One region of the Gottfriedia sp. OAE603 genome, then DNA from elsewhere that is predicted to be linked to it. Evidence: a T-box and tRNA genes for the amino acid it is inferred to sense, from the RefSeq annotation. Region 1 holds a T-box; the other holds one or more tRNA genes.
What was found. The T-box of region 1 lies ahead of metG (methionine--tRNA ligase). A T-box ahead of a tRNA ligase gene usually reads a tRNA of that ligase, here a tRNA-Met.
Positions count from the first base shown of each region.

Region 1 (7,336 bases):
AAGCTTTACTTTTAAATTTAATGGTTCCATTCAAAAAAGTATCATTAAGTTTTTGCTCGTAATTCTATGCTGTTATTTTATCTCGTATCACTTAGGAACACTTTTAGTTGATTGGTCGATGAAAGAAATGGACTATGCAATTTCTTTTCAAACAGATCTTGCAATCTTATTAAGTACTGCGATTTACACAATCACAAACTATATCTGTCAAAAACAATTCGTATTTCGATTTGAAGAAAATAAAAAACAATTAAATTGAATGATGAAAAACCTTCCTTTTGTGTAGATGGAAATTCACTAAAAGAAGGTTTTTTTGATTTATATAGAATGCCTTAGTTGATTACAACACCAGGAGCTCCCTTTGCATGGGGATTGAGTTGAGCCCCTTCGGCTCGCCCGGGACCTTAGCCTTCCCGTATCACCCACAGGAGTCTCGCGCCTTACGTTAAAATTAACTTCTGTCTTTTGAAGTACAAAAATAAGTGAAATAATCTTTTTGAAAAACAAATAAAAATAACACGGTCTTATTTAAGAGTATTACTCATTAGATGAAAAAGGAATGACTAATAATCCCCGTATTAAATCAAACGGATTAAAACGAAAAAATTACCTCCGAGGAGAAATATATTTTCATGGATATTTTTTTAAGGAGAATTTTAAATTATGCTAAAAGGTAAAAGAGTCTTAGTCTATATGGTTTTTTATTATTTTAATACTAATCAGTCAAACGCTATTACGGCATTGGAAGATATCAATGTTAAAAAACTTGATGTAATTAAACAACTTGAATCCCCCGATCAAAAAACATAAAATAACTATTTATTAAGCGGAGGGGTATTCATGAAATCAGATTATAGTTATATAGCGCAATTGAGTTCTAAAGATAAGAAGGAAAAGGAAAGATTCATTTTGTGGTTACCTGGCAACCTTTTAGTATCAAATGGATCAATAATAATGAGATATTGGTAAATCAAAAACAAATTAATATCAATAGTAAGCACTATTTTTTTAGAAATACGTAACTCTTGTCTAAGTTTTAACTAATTGAACTATTTCATAGTTTATGAAAAAATTTGCTACCACGGCAGCCATTTTTTATTTAGTTAGCAACTTAGTATTAGGTGGCAATTTTATAGTGCAAGTAATGTTATAATATAGTGAAATAAAAAGGATTAGTATTTGTATTTCCATAAGAATTATTTTTGCATTGGAGTTAATAAAAATAGTATTTTAGTAGTTTTTTATAGTTAAGGGGTATTAATATGAAGAAGAAAATTAGTATTGGTTGGGTAATTGTAATTTTATTTACTTTTTATTTAATTACAAGTTTTGTTGACGAAGATACTTTCGAAGAATACTTATCACGTGAGAAAAATATCTATTCAGATGGAGAAAGTCATATTCATGGGTGGTTTGGTCCAGAAGGAAAACTAGTTTGGCAATCCTCAGCAGTACAAGACGCATTTTTTTATAGTAAATATTCTTATACATTTTACAAAGAAGGTAATGAAGAAATAGAAGTTTCAGCAATAAAAATTCTTGGGATTTGGTTTGATCTCACAAAAAGTAATCAGTAAGGTCCGAATTAAATTTATATACAACTAGGAGACAACCACATGATTTATCTCAAATATTTTATTTATCAATATTTAATTTACTTTACATTTATTCTAATAAATTATATCTCGGATCCATACATAAGTAGTCCGTTTACATATGTAGATTTAATAACAATATTAATTCTTTCTCCCATTTATATTCTTTTCGGAACTATCGTCTTTAAATACTATGATTTTTTTAAAGCAATAGGAAAACGAAGGAAAACTATGTTGTCAATACTAGCATGTTTATCAGCAATTATATCAGTACTATTAATCAAATTTATGTAACTAACTAGTTAATTAAACAACATGGAGAAAAGTATAAAAAGAATAAAGCAAATGGTATGTGTTAATTAATCGAACCCGAGTCGCGAAATGTGGCTCTTTTTTTTCGAAATGCAGGATAAATAATAAATGTAGATAAATATATTAGTATGAGGAAATTTACCCATGGATACAGTGGTATTCCATTTATGAAACCCCAACCTTGAAGTATGTGAATTTATATTTTTAATGAAGCAGTTATATAAATTAATAGCTGAACCTGTCCAAGGTAAAGTCCCAAAATGACTTTCTTAAATTGACAAATCTATGGATTCTTTATAAAAGTAATTATCTGAATTTTATGAAAATAATATATAAAGGTGATTTAACAGGATGAATTAAAAGAAAGGATTGATGGAATGGAACAAGATTATCTATATTATAAGAAAATATTTGAGAATACAGCAAAGCCATTTGGGTATGTTGATTTTGATTTATTAGATGAAAACATTGAAAGAATTGTTTCAGCAGCATCACATAAAAACATTCGAATTGCGACGAAATCGATTCGAAGTGTTTTTATCATTAAATATATTTTGAAGAAGCATGAATTGTTTCAAGGTGTGATGTGTTTTACGGCAAATGAAGCAATGTATTTGTTAAACGAAGGAATTGAAGATATATTAATCGGCTATCCAATTTGGGATTCAGAAGCTGTGGCGAAAATTTGTCTGTTAAATCAACAAGGAAAAATGATTACGTTAATGATAGACTCTGTCGAACATGTAAAGCACCTTAACAAAATTGCTCAAATGTATAACGTTTCACTCCCTCTATGTCTAGACATCGATATGTCACTTGATGTTCCTGGTCTTCATTTCGGTGTATGGCGTTCACCTGTTCGAACTGTAGAAGATGCAAAAGTAGTTGTTGAGGAAATTATGTCGTCCTCGTCAGTAAGTTTAGTAGGTGTGATGGGATATGAGGCACAAATTGCTGGGGTAGGAGACCAATATCCTAAGAAAACTGCAAAAAATAAAATAATTACAATACTAAAAAAGCAATCAATTAAGCAACTTGCTGAGAAACGAGCGTCGACGATTCAAATGATTCAAAACTTCGGGATTTCGCTTCAATTTGTGAATGGTGGCGGGACTGGAAGTTTACATTCAACAACAAATGAGAATGTGGTAACGGAAGTAACTGTCGGCTCAGGTTTTTTCTCTCCAGGGTTATTTGACAACTATCGGGATTTTCAGTACAAACCAGCTGCAGGTTTTGCGATTGAAATTGTTCGCAAACCGGATGCCCATCTATATACATGTGCTGGAGGCGGATATATTGCATCTGGAGCAGTTGGAACAGATAAGTTACCAAAGCCATATTTACCAGAAAACGCTCAATTAATGTCACTTGAAGGTGCGGGAGAAGTGCAGACACCGATTGTTTACCGAGGAACAAATACGTTAATGCTCGGTGATCCAATATTTTTAAGACATGCAAAAGCTGGTGAGCTATGCGAGCGGTTTAATCATCTTTATTGTGTTTCTAATGGTGAAATTGTTAATAAAGTAACAACTTATCGGGGGGATGGACTATGCTTTCTTTAAAGGAAAATCAAAAAATATGGCAAAACTGGTATGGTATTGTTCAAAGTAAACCGTCACATATCGTATATTTAACTAGTGTTGAAGAAGTTGTTTCATTAGTAAAACGTTGTAATAAAGAAGGGGTGCGTTGCCAATGTTAATTGATAACTTAGAAAATGGACAAGAGCGTAGCTCTCATTAGTTAACGAAACCGTTTAAAAATAATAGATATGTTTAGTAATAGAATGGATATAATAGACAAATTTAATTAAAAAATATATAAAAATATATCTTAATATAATATATATTTGACATTGATTTTATGAAAATTATTGAATATACTAAATATTAATTATAAATTACAGGCAATGAAGAGAAAAAGTAAAATGAAGTTGTTTTATACAGAGAGCTTCAGTAGCTGAAAAGAAGCGAAAACACACATTTGAACAATGGTCTCTGAGCTTCGTACTGAACATACTTTTTGTATAAGTAGGCTACGGCGAGTTTTGACACTCGTTATCAAAGTCACAGTATAAGAGTAATATTAGCATTTTTTACTCCGTACTTGTAAAGGCAAATGGTGTAAATCATTTGTAAAATAAGGTGGTACCACGTGGAAATTCAAACCTCGTCCTTAACTATTACAGTTAAGGGTGAGGTTTTTTTGTAATTAGCTTAATTTTAGGAGGTATTATTTATGAGTATTTTTATCGGAGGTGCTTGGGCTTATGCTAACGGCTCATTACATCTTGGGCATATTTCAAGTTTGTTACCTGGAGATATTCTAGCGAGATATTACCGTATAAAAGGAGAAAAGGTTTTGTATGTATCAGGTAGTGATTGCAATGGTACACCTATTACAATCAGAGCAAAACAAGATGGTGTTTCTCCCAAAGAAATCGCGGATCGTTATCACTATGAATTTTTAGAGTGTTTTACAAAATTAGGATTCTCATATGATATCTATACAAGAACAGATACAAAACATCATCATGAAATCGTTCAACAAATATTTCTAGATTTACTTGAGAAGGGACTTATTTACAAAAAAGAAATTGAACAAACATATTGTGAATATGATCAACAATTTTTACCGGATCGATATGTAGAAGGCATATGTCCCAATTGCGGGGCAAAAGCACGTGGAGATCAATGTGATCACTGTTCAGCAGTGTTAGAACCGCTTGAATTGCTTGAAAGAAAGTGTAAAATTTGTAGCCAACCTCCGATAAAACGACTGACTGAGCATTTTTACTTCGCATTAAGCTCATTCCAAACGGTATTGGAAAACTATACTCAAGATGCAGAAAAGAGGAATCTTTGGAGAGAGAATGCCATTTCACTTACGAAGCGTTACTTAAAAGAAGGTTTGATAGATCGTGCAGTTTCTAGAGACCTGCCTATCGGTGTCAGTGTTCCAGTGGAAGGATATGAAGATAAAAAAATTTATGTTTGGATTGAGGCGGTTTCTGGATATTACACAGCAACTAAGTTATGGGCAAAAGAAACAAAGAATGACGACTCAACATTTTGGAACTCTTCTGTTACATCCTATTATGTTCACGGAAAAGATAATATACCATTTCATTCTATTATATGGCCTGGAATTCTTTCCGGTCTTGGAAAAGAATCATTACCAACACATATTGTTTCAAACGAGTATTTGACTTTAGAAAAAAAGAAATTGTCTACGAGTAAAAATTGGGCTGTTTGGGTTCCAGATATTTTAGAAAGATACAATCCAGATTCAATACGCTATTTCTTAACAATTAACGCACCTGAAAGTCGTGATGCAGATTTTTCTTGGAAAGAGTTTATTTATAGTCATAATGGTGAATTATTAGGTGCGTATGGCAACTTTGTAAATCGGACACTAAAATTTATTCAAAAATCATTTAACGGTATGATCCCTGAAAAAGTCATTTCTCCTACTATTCAAGATAAAGTTAATCTTTTATACGATGAAGTAGGTCATTGTATTGAAACTACTACTTTCAAACATGCATTAGAAAAAATTTTCGAGTTAATTAGATTCTCAAATAAATACTTTGATGACCAACAACCTTGGAAACAGGTAAATGAAGATACGGAGTCTTGTAAAGAAACGCTTGCAAATTGTATCTATTTAATTGCCAATTTAGCACATATGCTAAATCCGTTCCTACCTTTTTCAAGTAGTAAGGTAAAGGGCATGATCAATTCAACATCAGAAACAGATTGGAGACCATTTTTAGTTAAATCGCAATATTTGTCAAATGTTGAACCATTATTTGAAAGAATAGATACTCTTAAGATAGAAAAAGAGTTTGAGAGATTAACTAAGCAATCTGAATAAAAAATTACTTTTCGAAAAGATCTTTCAAAAGAACTCTTCTTTTTGTCGTTAAAAAGCGATTCAAACAATCATAAAACATAGTATAGCCTAATCAATGATAGGGTACGAATAAAAGGATACTAGTAAACTGAATAAATCCAAAAATTGGATAAGGAGTTAGTGTGAAAATGAAAAATATGAAAAGTATGGTCAAACCTGACTCTCATAATATTATGGCCCCAAAAACAGTCGGGCAGTATTTGTTTGATTGCTTGAAGTTGGAGGGCGTCACTGAAATATTCGGCGTCGCAGGAGATTATAATTTTACATTGCTAGATACTTTGGAGAGTTATAATGGAATCAAGTTTATTGAAGGCCGCAACGAACTAAACTCAGGTTATGCTTCTGATGGCTACGCAAGAATGAAAGGTATTTCTGCACTCATTACAACCTTTGGGGTTGGTGAACTAAGCGCTTGTAATCCGATCGCGGGTGCTTTCAGTGAGCATATTCCTATTATTCACATTGTTGGTTCGCCTCCAGAAAAAGATCAAAAAGAGCACAAGCTCATGCACCACACTTTAATGGATGGGAATTTTGATGTTTTTCGTAAGATGTATGAGCAGATAACTGCCTATAGTGCAGTACTAACTCCAGAGAATGCGATGATTGAGATTCCTGCTGCTATTCGAGTTGCTAAAGAAAAGAAACAACCAGTATACCTCGTAGTGGCAGATGATTTAGTAGCGAAGCCGATTATGGTCCGAGAAGTGCCATTATTGCCGCCAAGAACCTCCGACACGCAAACTCTTCAAGCTGCGGTGGAACAAGTCCGTCAACTACTAGAGCATTCTAGTAGTCCAGTGATCCTGGTGGATGTAAAATCAATGCGTTTTGGTCTTCAAAATGCAGTTCTACAGCTGGCGGACACATTGAATGTACCTGTTGCGTCAATGCTGTTCGGAAAAGGGGCATTTGATGAAACCCATCCAAATTATATTGGCATATACTTAGGCTCTTTTGGATCTACTGAAGTGCAAAGTATAGTAGAAAATTCAGATTGTATCATTGCGTTAGGGTTGGTATGGGCAGATGTCAACACCGCGAGTTATACAGCAAAACTAAATTCATTAAATACTGTCGATGTTCAACCAGACTTTGTAAAGGTCGGTAAAGCGTTGTATCCGAACATACTTGCTGAAGATATGCTTAATGCTGTGAAAAATATAGGATACAAAGGTCAAGGATTATTAAAAAAAGTGGATTTCCCTTATAATCTGAAAAAAATAAATACGGATGAGCTTCTTATGGCAGCTGGATATTATCCAATTTTTCAACAGATGCTGAAAAAAGACGATATCCTGATTGTCGAGACCGGTACGTTTTATAATGGCATGGCGGAGGTAAGACTACCGAGCAATGTTACATATATTGGGCAAGGCGGCTGGGGGTCTATCGGATATGCAACACCTTCGTCTTTTGGTGCCAACATCGCGGCACCAGAACGCCGAGTACTGCTGTTTACAGGCGATGGCTCACTTCAGCTAACTGCCCAAGAAATTAGCTCT
Region 1 covers NZ_JBEUNN010000001.1:2,013,441-2,020,776, forward strand. Annotated here, with positions in the region: gene ABID96_RS10060 (GtrA family protein) at 1-259, shown strand, start outside; gene ABID96_RS10065 (hypothetical protein) at 1,263-1,577, shown strand; gene ABID96_RS10070 (amino acid deaminase/aldolase) at 2,285-3,475, shown strand; gene ABID96_RS10075 (hypothetical protein) at 3,463-3,615, shown strand; T-box leader at 3,814-4,093, shown strand; gene metG (methionine--tRNA ligase) at 4,152-5,789, shown strand; gene ABID96_RS10085 (alpha-keto acid decarboxylase family protein) at 5,957-7,336, shown strand, end outside.

Region 2 (7,336 bases), 750 kb from region 1:
AATCGATTTCTTAACTGTCGTCATCTCTTCAACATCTTCAGTGTTCGTTTTATTCTCTCTAATTAAAGTAGTTGTCATTTATAAATTCCCCTCTCATCCTAAAGGCTTTCAGTCATCATAAATATATAAAAATTTAATAATAAATTTAGTAACAAACCTTATTCATTCAAATAAGACTACATCACTAATCATAAATCCCAACTATTAAAAGCGTTTTAACCAAATGTAAAGATTGTGTAAATATGAAAAGTGGAGGCGACTGGTTAGCTCCGACAAGCATAAGACAAGGACCGGTAAAAGTTGCTTTTTAACTTTTTCTGGGCTTTGGCTTATGACTCGAGGAGTTAGGAGCCGGAACTAGACATCATGAAAAGTGGAGGCGACTGGTTAGCTCCGACAAGCATAAGACAAGGACCGGTAAAAGTTGCTTTTTAACTTTTTCTGGGCTTTGGCTTATGACTCGAGGGGTTAGGCGCTGGAACTAGACACCATGAAAAGTGGAGGCGACTGGGTAACTCCAGACATCATGAAAAGTGGAGGCGACTGGTTAGCTCCGACAAACAAAAAAAGAGAAGGGAAATCCCCTTCTCTTTACTCGTTATTATTTGAATCTTGATCTTCTTTATTATTAGTATTTAATTTCTTTTCTTTCATTTTGAAGTATTCATCCATTATTCCGCGTCCAATATATTTGTTAACTGGAGCTTGGTCACTTTGCAGCCATGGAACAACAACGGCAAATGCGATTTCAGGATTATCATATGGTGCATAACCAATCAGTGTTAGGTTATATGTTTTTTGTGGCCCGTTATATTTTTTACGATCTGGTCCATCATAGACTGACTGAGCAGTTCCTGTTTTACCAGCTGGTTTATAATCAGTTCCTTGGAAGTATATATTAGCTGTACCGCCTACTTCATTGTATACCTTATAAAATCCTTCTTTAACACGATCAACATATGAGTCTTTCATGTCAATTCTATTTAAAATTTTAGGTTCGATTTCTTGTCTAACAACACCTTTGTCATTTCCAATTGAAGGCTGTCTTAATTCTTTTGCTACATGTGGTTGTACACGATAGCCTCCATTGGCAATTGTTGAGACATATTGCGCTAGTTGTAGTGGCGTGTAAGTGTCATACTGTCCAATTGCTAAGTCAAGTAAGAATCCAGGATTTCTAGTATCTGTTCCCTTAAACCCGATTGCCTCATTTGGTAAATCAACTCCTGTTTTCACCCCTAGACCAAATTGACTAAAACTATTTCGGAAAGTTTCAAAGGCTTTTGGATCTATATCCAGTGGTTGATTTTCAACGTAATGTCCCTTACCAATCGCAATCGCTGTTCGGAACATATAAACATTGGAAGATCGCTTTAAAGCATCTAAATCAGAAACCCATCCCATATTTTTATATGAAGCTTTCTGAGGTGTATCTTTTATTTTAATTGGAGTATCAAACAATCGTGTACCTGGACTAATTGCTTTTTGCTGGAAGCCAGTTAAAACAGTTGCACCTTTAACAGTAGACCCCATCTCGTAAGAAGTTGTCATGTTTCCAGTTGCAAAATCTTGCACTTCCATTTTACCTGTTTTTTTATCTTTTACGAGTTGCTTTCCTGACATTGCTAGGATTTCACCAGTTTTTGGATTCATCATTGTAACAAACGCTCGGTCCAAATATTTACCATTCGATGTTTGTTTAGCTCTTAACAGTTCTGTTTTAACAATTTCATCTACCTTTATTTGCAATTCGATATCTAGTGATAAAACAAGATCACTACCTGGTTCGCCTTCAGTGATTACTTTTGTATCAATTACATTCCCTTGAGTATCAACAACATTTTGCGCTTTACCTTTTGTTCCTCTTAGCACATCTTCATATTGTTGCTCGATATAACTTTTTCCTACACGGTCATTACGGTCATATCCACGTGCCAAGTAATAATCTACATTTTCAGCTGGCAGACCTTCTTTTTCCGATGTAATATTTCCTAAAATTGTTCGGAAAGTATCTTCATACACGTAATCTCTTTCCCAATCAGTTGTTACATCTACACCGGGAAGCTCATCTAAATGTTCACTAACCATTGCATATTCAGGTTCGGTTACGCCCTCACTTTTAATCGTTTGAGGTGTTAAGGCATATCCAACACTCATTTGTTTATAAATAGCTAGTATTTGCAAATCTTGCTTACTTAAAGATTTGATATCGTCTTTTGTAATTGCTTCTAGTTGCATTTTATAATACTCTTTGTTATATGATGCAGGATCTTCTTCGTATTTCGCTTTTAATTTTTTATCTTCCTTTTTTGAAACAAGTTCTTTTGCTTCTTCAGGATGTGTAAGTAGCCAATAATCTTGTCGATCTCGTTCCATTATTTTATCTGTTGGCATTTTTATATAGCTTGTTAATTTTGTTGCCATTTCTAATAGCTCAGCAGAAGTTGTCCCTTTTTTTCTTGTATACGTAATAGAACGAAGTGGTGTGTTGTCTACAACAACCTTTCCATTACGGTCTAAAATTTTTCCCCTTGGTACTGATTTATCAACTGTCATATTCTCTGTACGTTCTAATTCTAGTTGGTAGTCTTCACCTTTCACTATTTGAACAACGCCTAGTCTTAGAATTAATAAAGAGAATAATAAAAACACAAGAAAAAATAGTGTATTCAGCCGAGTTGGTAATTTAATTTTATTTTTCTTTGGTTTATTCATCTCTTCTCCTCTTTTATACTCTACTTATTGGTTTAACATATAAGGGAACTATTTCTATATTCGATCTTATGTAATTTCGTTAAGTAGGATCAAGTTCTAATTTCCTCATCACAAAATAAACCAAGAAATGCCCGACTCCAAAAATACAAATTAGGATAGGGATAACTTGTTTTGCGGGAAAAAACGCTGTGAAAATAATAAATGCAGCTATTGAGAACATTCTTCCACTGTTTAAATACACTTCACGAATTACAATATATTCAACTCTATATTCCCTCGCTTTATACGATTTTCCTATTATATCATATGTTATAGACAAGTAAGGTACTAAAATGATTGGATATGCCAAAGAAATAATCACACCATAAATAATCAGTAAAGAAAATGTCACTTTAAATACAATTGTAAAAACGGCAGCAAATAAGAGAAACCCTCCGATAAATATTGCCTTTAGTCGATACTCCTCTTTAATGATTCGAGTAACAACGTAATATGTAATAAAACTAATTAATGAAGTAATGAGCCCATACTTCCCAACAGCAAATTCACTACCTGTAGCTAAGTAAATATAAATAGAGATGACGAATAAAAAGATCCCTTCTCTGATTCCTTGAAAAAAATTAGCGTGTGTAACTCTTCTCCAATTTCCATTTAATTTACGTTCTAAGATGACTCTTTTCAAATTAAATTCAGTATCCAGTTCTCTTCTGACTAAGAAGCAACTTAAGATCACTGCACAGATAAATAATATAACGGCTGCCACAAAAACATAGGTATATCCTTTGTTGCCAATCATTGATGAAATTATTGCCCCAGCGATAAAAGGGCCAATTATTCCAGAGAATGAGCCAAGTAAACCCATAAAACCATTAAAAAACTGTCTTGTATCAGGTTCAGTCACTTCAAATGTCAGTAAATTAAAGGATAGATAATAACATCCATTTCCAATTCCTAAAATTGCCCCGATCAGTATTGTCGCAATCAAAGTATCTGTTTCAAATAGTAAGACAGCGATATAGAATATCGCTAAAAACGAAATACCAATTCTTAAAATAACGACCCGATCAATTTGTTTGGCTAACCTTCCAGCAATGATAAAAGTGAGTGCCTGAAAAAAGGCAATTGAAAATTGATAAGAAGCAATTGGTAAATAATCATTGGATTGCTTCCATAGATAAACATTTACAAACGTATTCGATAATGCTGTTGCTAATGAAAATAAACCGCCAACACTTAATAATAATATTAAGTCTTTGTTTACTTTCACATCGCCGATTAAAAATTTCAACTTACTCATAAATACTCTCCTTTGTCCTAGGTCTAGTTTTTTCGAGTAAGTGAGAAATTATCCATTTTTTTGGCAATAAAAAAACACTACTAAGAGATTCTTAGTAGTGTTTACATGCTAATTACTTAGCAGCTTTGTATAATTCTTCTACTTTAGTCCAGTTAACAACGTTCCAAAAAGCACCAACATAATCAGGACGTTTGTTTTGGAAGTTTAAGTAGTAAGCGTGCTCCCAAACATCTAATCCAAGAATTGGTGTTTTACCTTCCATTAATGGAGAATCTTGGTTTGGTGTGCTTGTTACTTCTAACTCACCATTGTTTACTACTAACCAAGCCCAACCAGAACCAAAACGAGTTAAAGCAGCTTGAGTGAATGCAGCTTTGAACTCATCGAAGCTACCGAATTTAGCGTTGATTGCTTCAGCAACTTCACCAACTGGAGCGCCAGTACCTTCTGGAGTTAATAAAGTCCAGAATAAGCTGTGGTTTGCATGTCCACCACCATTGTTACGTACAGCAGTTTGGATACCTTCAGGAAGTGCATCTAAGTTTGAAATTAATTCTTCAATTGTAGTTGCAGAAACTTCTTTACCCTCTAAAGCTGCGTTTAAGTTTGTAATGTATGTATTGTGGTGACGAGTGTGGTGAATGTTCATTGTTTCTTTATCAATATGTGGTTCTAAAGCATCATAAGCATAAGGTAATTGTGGTAATTCAAATTTTGACATTCGTAATTCCTCCCAAAAATATAGTAAAATGCAATTTAAAGTTATCAAATAAACCGAAAGATTTCAATAGTTATGCTCATAATTGGGAAAGAATGTTAAAAATAAAATCTGTTTGAATAAACTTCTTGCTAATCCGTCGCTTTTAAATGATGACATGATTCCATAAATGTCACCCAAATCAATGACGTCTCCGCTTACATGAATTAACAAAACAAGCCTCTGGAAGATTATCCGCGAGGCTTGTTCTGATCCCATTCAGTAAAACTACTTATTATTTCACTTTCAAGGGGTAAATCATAGTAATTTGTTAAAATTTGATATTGCGTAATATACGATTCAAAATTCTTCTGATTGAAAGCTTCTTTATGATACCTTCTCCATAATAATGGTTTATTCATAGCAGTAAATTTGTTAATAGCGCTTATAATCGATTGAACGTCCTCGTTAGACATTGGTTTTGGAAATCGACGTTTAATAGCGTGTTCATTCTTTTGACCGGTCGTATCGTATAACGCTGCTGTTATTGAGCTATGCAGCTTATCTTCTAATCGTTCTAAGTATAGGTCCTGACTTTCCGTTGGATACATACTAATCTCCTACCTCATATTTTTGTCACAAAAATAATACATTAATATTTCTTGATTATCTACAAAAAAAGCAAAAACAGGATATAAATCATATTTCAAATAATGCCAAAAGATCTATTGATTTTTATCAACTACTTTCCATCAACCACTCTGTTTATATATTCAATGAATTCGACTTGTGATTCCACGTTCTTACTAGAACCTCAATTTAAACAAGAAAAAACTCTAACGGAATATCCGTTAGAGTTTTTTTCTTAAATCGGTAAGGAGTAAGAGGGATTCGAACCCCCGCGGGCTGTTACACCCCTGTCGGTTTTCAAGACCGATCCCTTCAGCCGGACTTGGGTATTACTCCATAATATGATTTGGTAGCGGCGGAGGGAGTCGAACCCACGACCTCACGGGTATGAACCGTACGCTCTAGCCAGCTGAGCTACACCGCCAAAATGAATAAGTATAAATGGCTCCGCAGGTAGGATTCGAACCTACGACCACTCGGTTAACAGCCGAGTGCTCTACCACTGAGCTACTGCGGAATAATTTAACATTTACTTAAGACAATATTTAATTTAACATGTTTCCAAATTAACGTCAATGCTTTTTTAATTTTTTTTTATTTTTTTAAGATAATTCGCTAATTTGAGTAATCGGACTAGTTATAATCTTTACCAAATGAGGTTATAAAAGATCAATAATGAAGTTTTTCTAATATAAATGCTTACATTGTACAAAATTACCAAAAACATACATAATAACGTTGTAAAGAGATATAACATTATTAAGAAAGGATGAGTTTATGAATCTATTCAAACAATTTTGGTACAGCCTATACTCTCCCAAATCAATTGCAAAGTTCAGACTCCAAAAAATCGGTAAAACAATATTCTATTTATTTCTATTAGCGATTCTTTATACTCTTCCAGGTTTTTTTTCATTTGAGAAAGCTGTAAAACTCCAGGTGAATAATGCCTCAGATTTGTTAAAGGAAAACATCCAAACAATCTCCTTAAATAAAGGGATCTTAACGATAAATGATAATAAACCATTTGAACGTAAAATTGGTAACTTTAGATATGCATTTTATCCAAATGAAACAAGGCTACCCTCTTCAACTTCAAAGGATAAATATTCGATTACAGTCCTAAAAAATCGGGTTGTCATAAAAACTGATACTGGAGAACAAGATTATCCCTATCCTTCATTAGATACGACTGAAATAAATAAAGAGGATATTTCTAAATTTATTAAAAATGTCAAACAAGCTTTACCGGTTTTTATGATTGCATTGTTTTTCTTATTTTATTTGGGTTCATGTTTCTTTATTTTCATTGTCGCAACGATACTTGCGTTTATCACTGCACTATTTCACTCAAATAAAAACTTAACTTTTAGACATAGATTTGCAATGATTGCCTATAGCTTAACACTGCCAACAGTCATTTATTTTATTGTTGGACTATTTAATATTAACATCCCATTTCAAACAATCTTATTTATTATAATTTCTGCAGTAATGTATACATTAACTGTTAAACAATTACCTTCAAAAAGATAAAAGATGTGTGTACTCACACTCTTTTATCTTTTTTTCGATTGAATCAAAAGATTTTTTAAACAAAGCTTATTTTTTACTAAAATAAAGTAGGTCACTTCTATACTTATATGGAATATAAAGAGTGGACAAGCATATAGTCTACTAAAGGAGTGATGTAAATGAAGAAAATTTTTTATTTCTTTGGCATACTATTAGTTATTTATATCGTGTTCTTTGACCTTCAAGTAGGGACAATCCCTACAAAACATATAAGCACAGTTGCAACTGTTTCAAAATCAAACGAGACGTCTAAATCAACTAAATCACTTCCAGACTTTGAAGAAATTCAAGTTAAAAATGGAGATACAGTTTTAGGTATTGTAGAGGAGCTTAATCCAGACTTTACTCAACCAATTAGTCAAATTACGAAGGATTTCACTGAATTAAACAAAGGGCTATCACCAACAAAAATTCAAAGTGGA
Region 2 covers NZ_JBEUNN010000001.1:2,760,079-2,767,414, forward strand. Annotated here, with positions in the region: gene pstB (phosphate ABC transporter ATP-binding protein PstB) at 1-24, opposite strand, end outside; gene ABID96_RS14170 (peptidoglycan D,D-transpeptidase FtsI family protein) at 592-2,715, opposite strand; gene ABID96_RS14175 (MFS transporter) at 2,795-4,012, opposite strand; gene ABID96_RS14180 (superoxide dismutase) at 4,125-4,733, opposite strand; gene ABID96_RS14185 (hypothetical protein) at 4,961-5,320, opposite strand; tRNA gene ABID96_RS14190 (tRNA-Ser) at 5,586-5,675, opposite strand; tRNA gene ABID96_RS14195 (tRNA-Met) at 5,687-5,763, opposite strand; tRNA gene ABID96_RS14200 (tRNA-Asn) at 5,782-5,856, opposite strand; gene ABID96_RS14205 (DUF1189 domain-containing protein) at 6,117-6,875, shown strand; gene ABID96_RS14210 (hypothetical protein) at 7,034-7,336, shown strand, end outside.
Region 2: it has a tRNA-Met gene. The T-box ahead of metG (methionine--tRNA ligase) is inferred to sense a tRNA for this amino acid. The anticodon was not compared.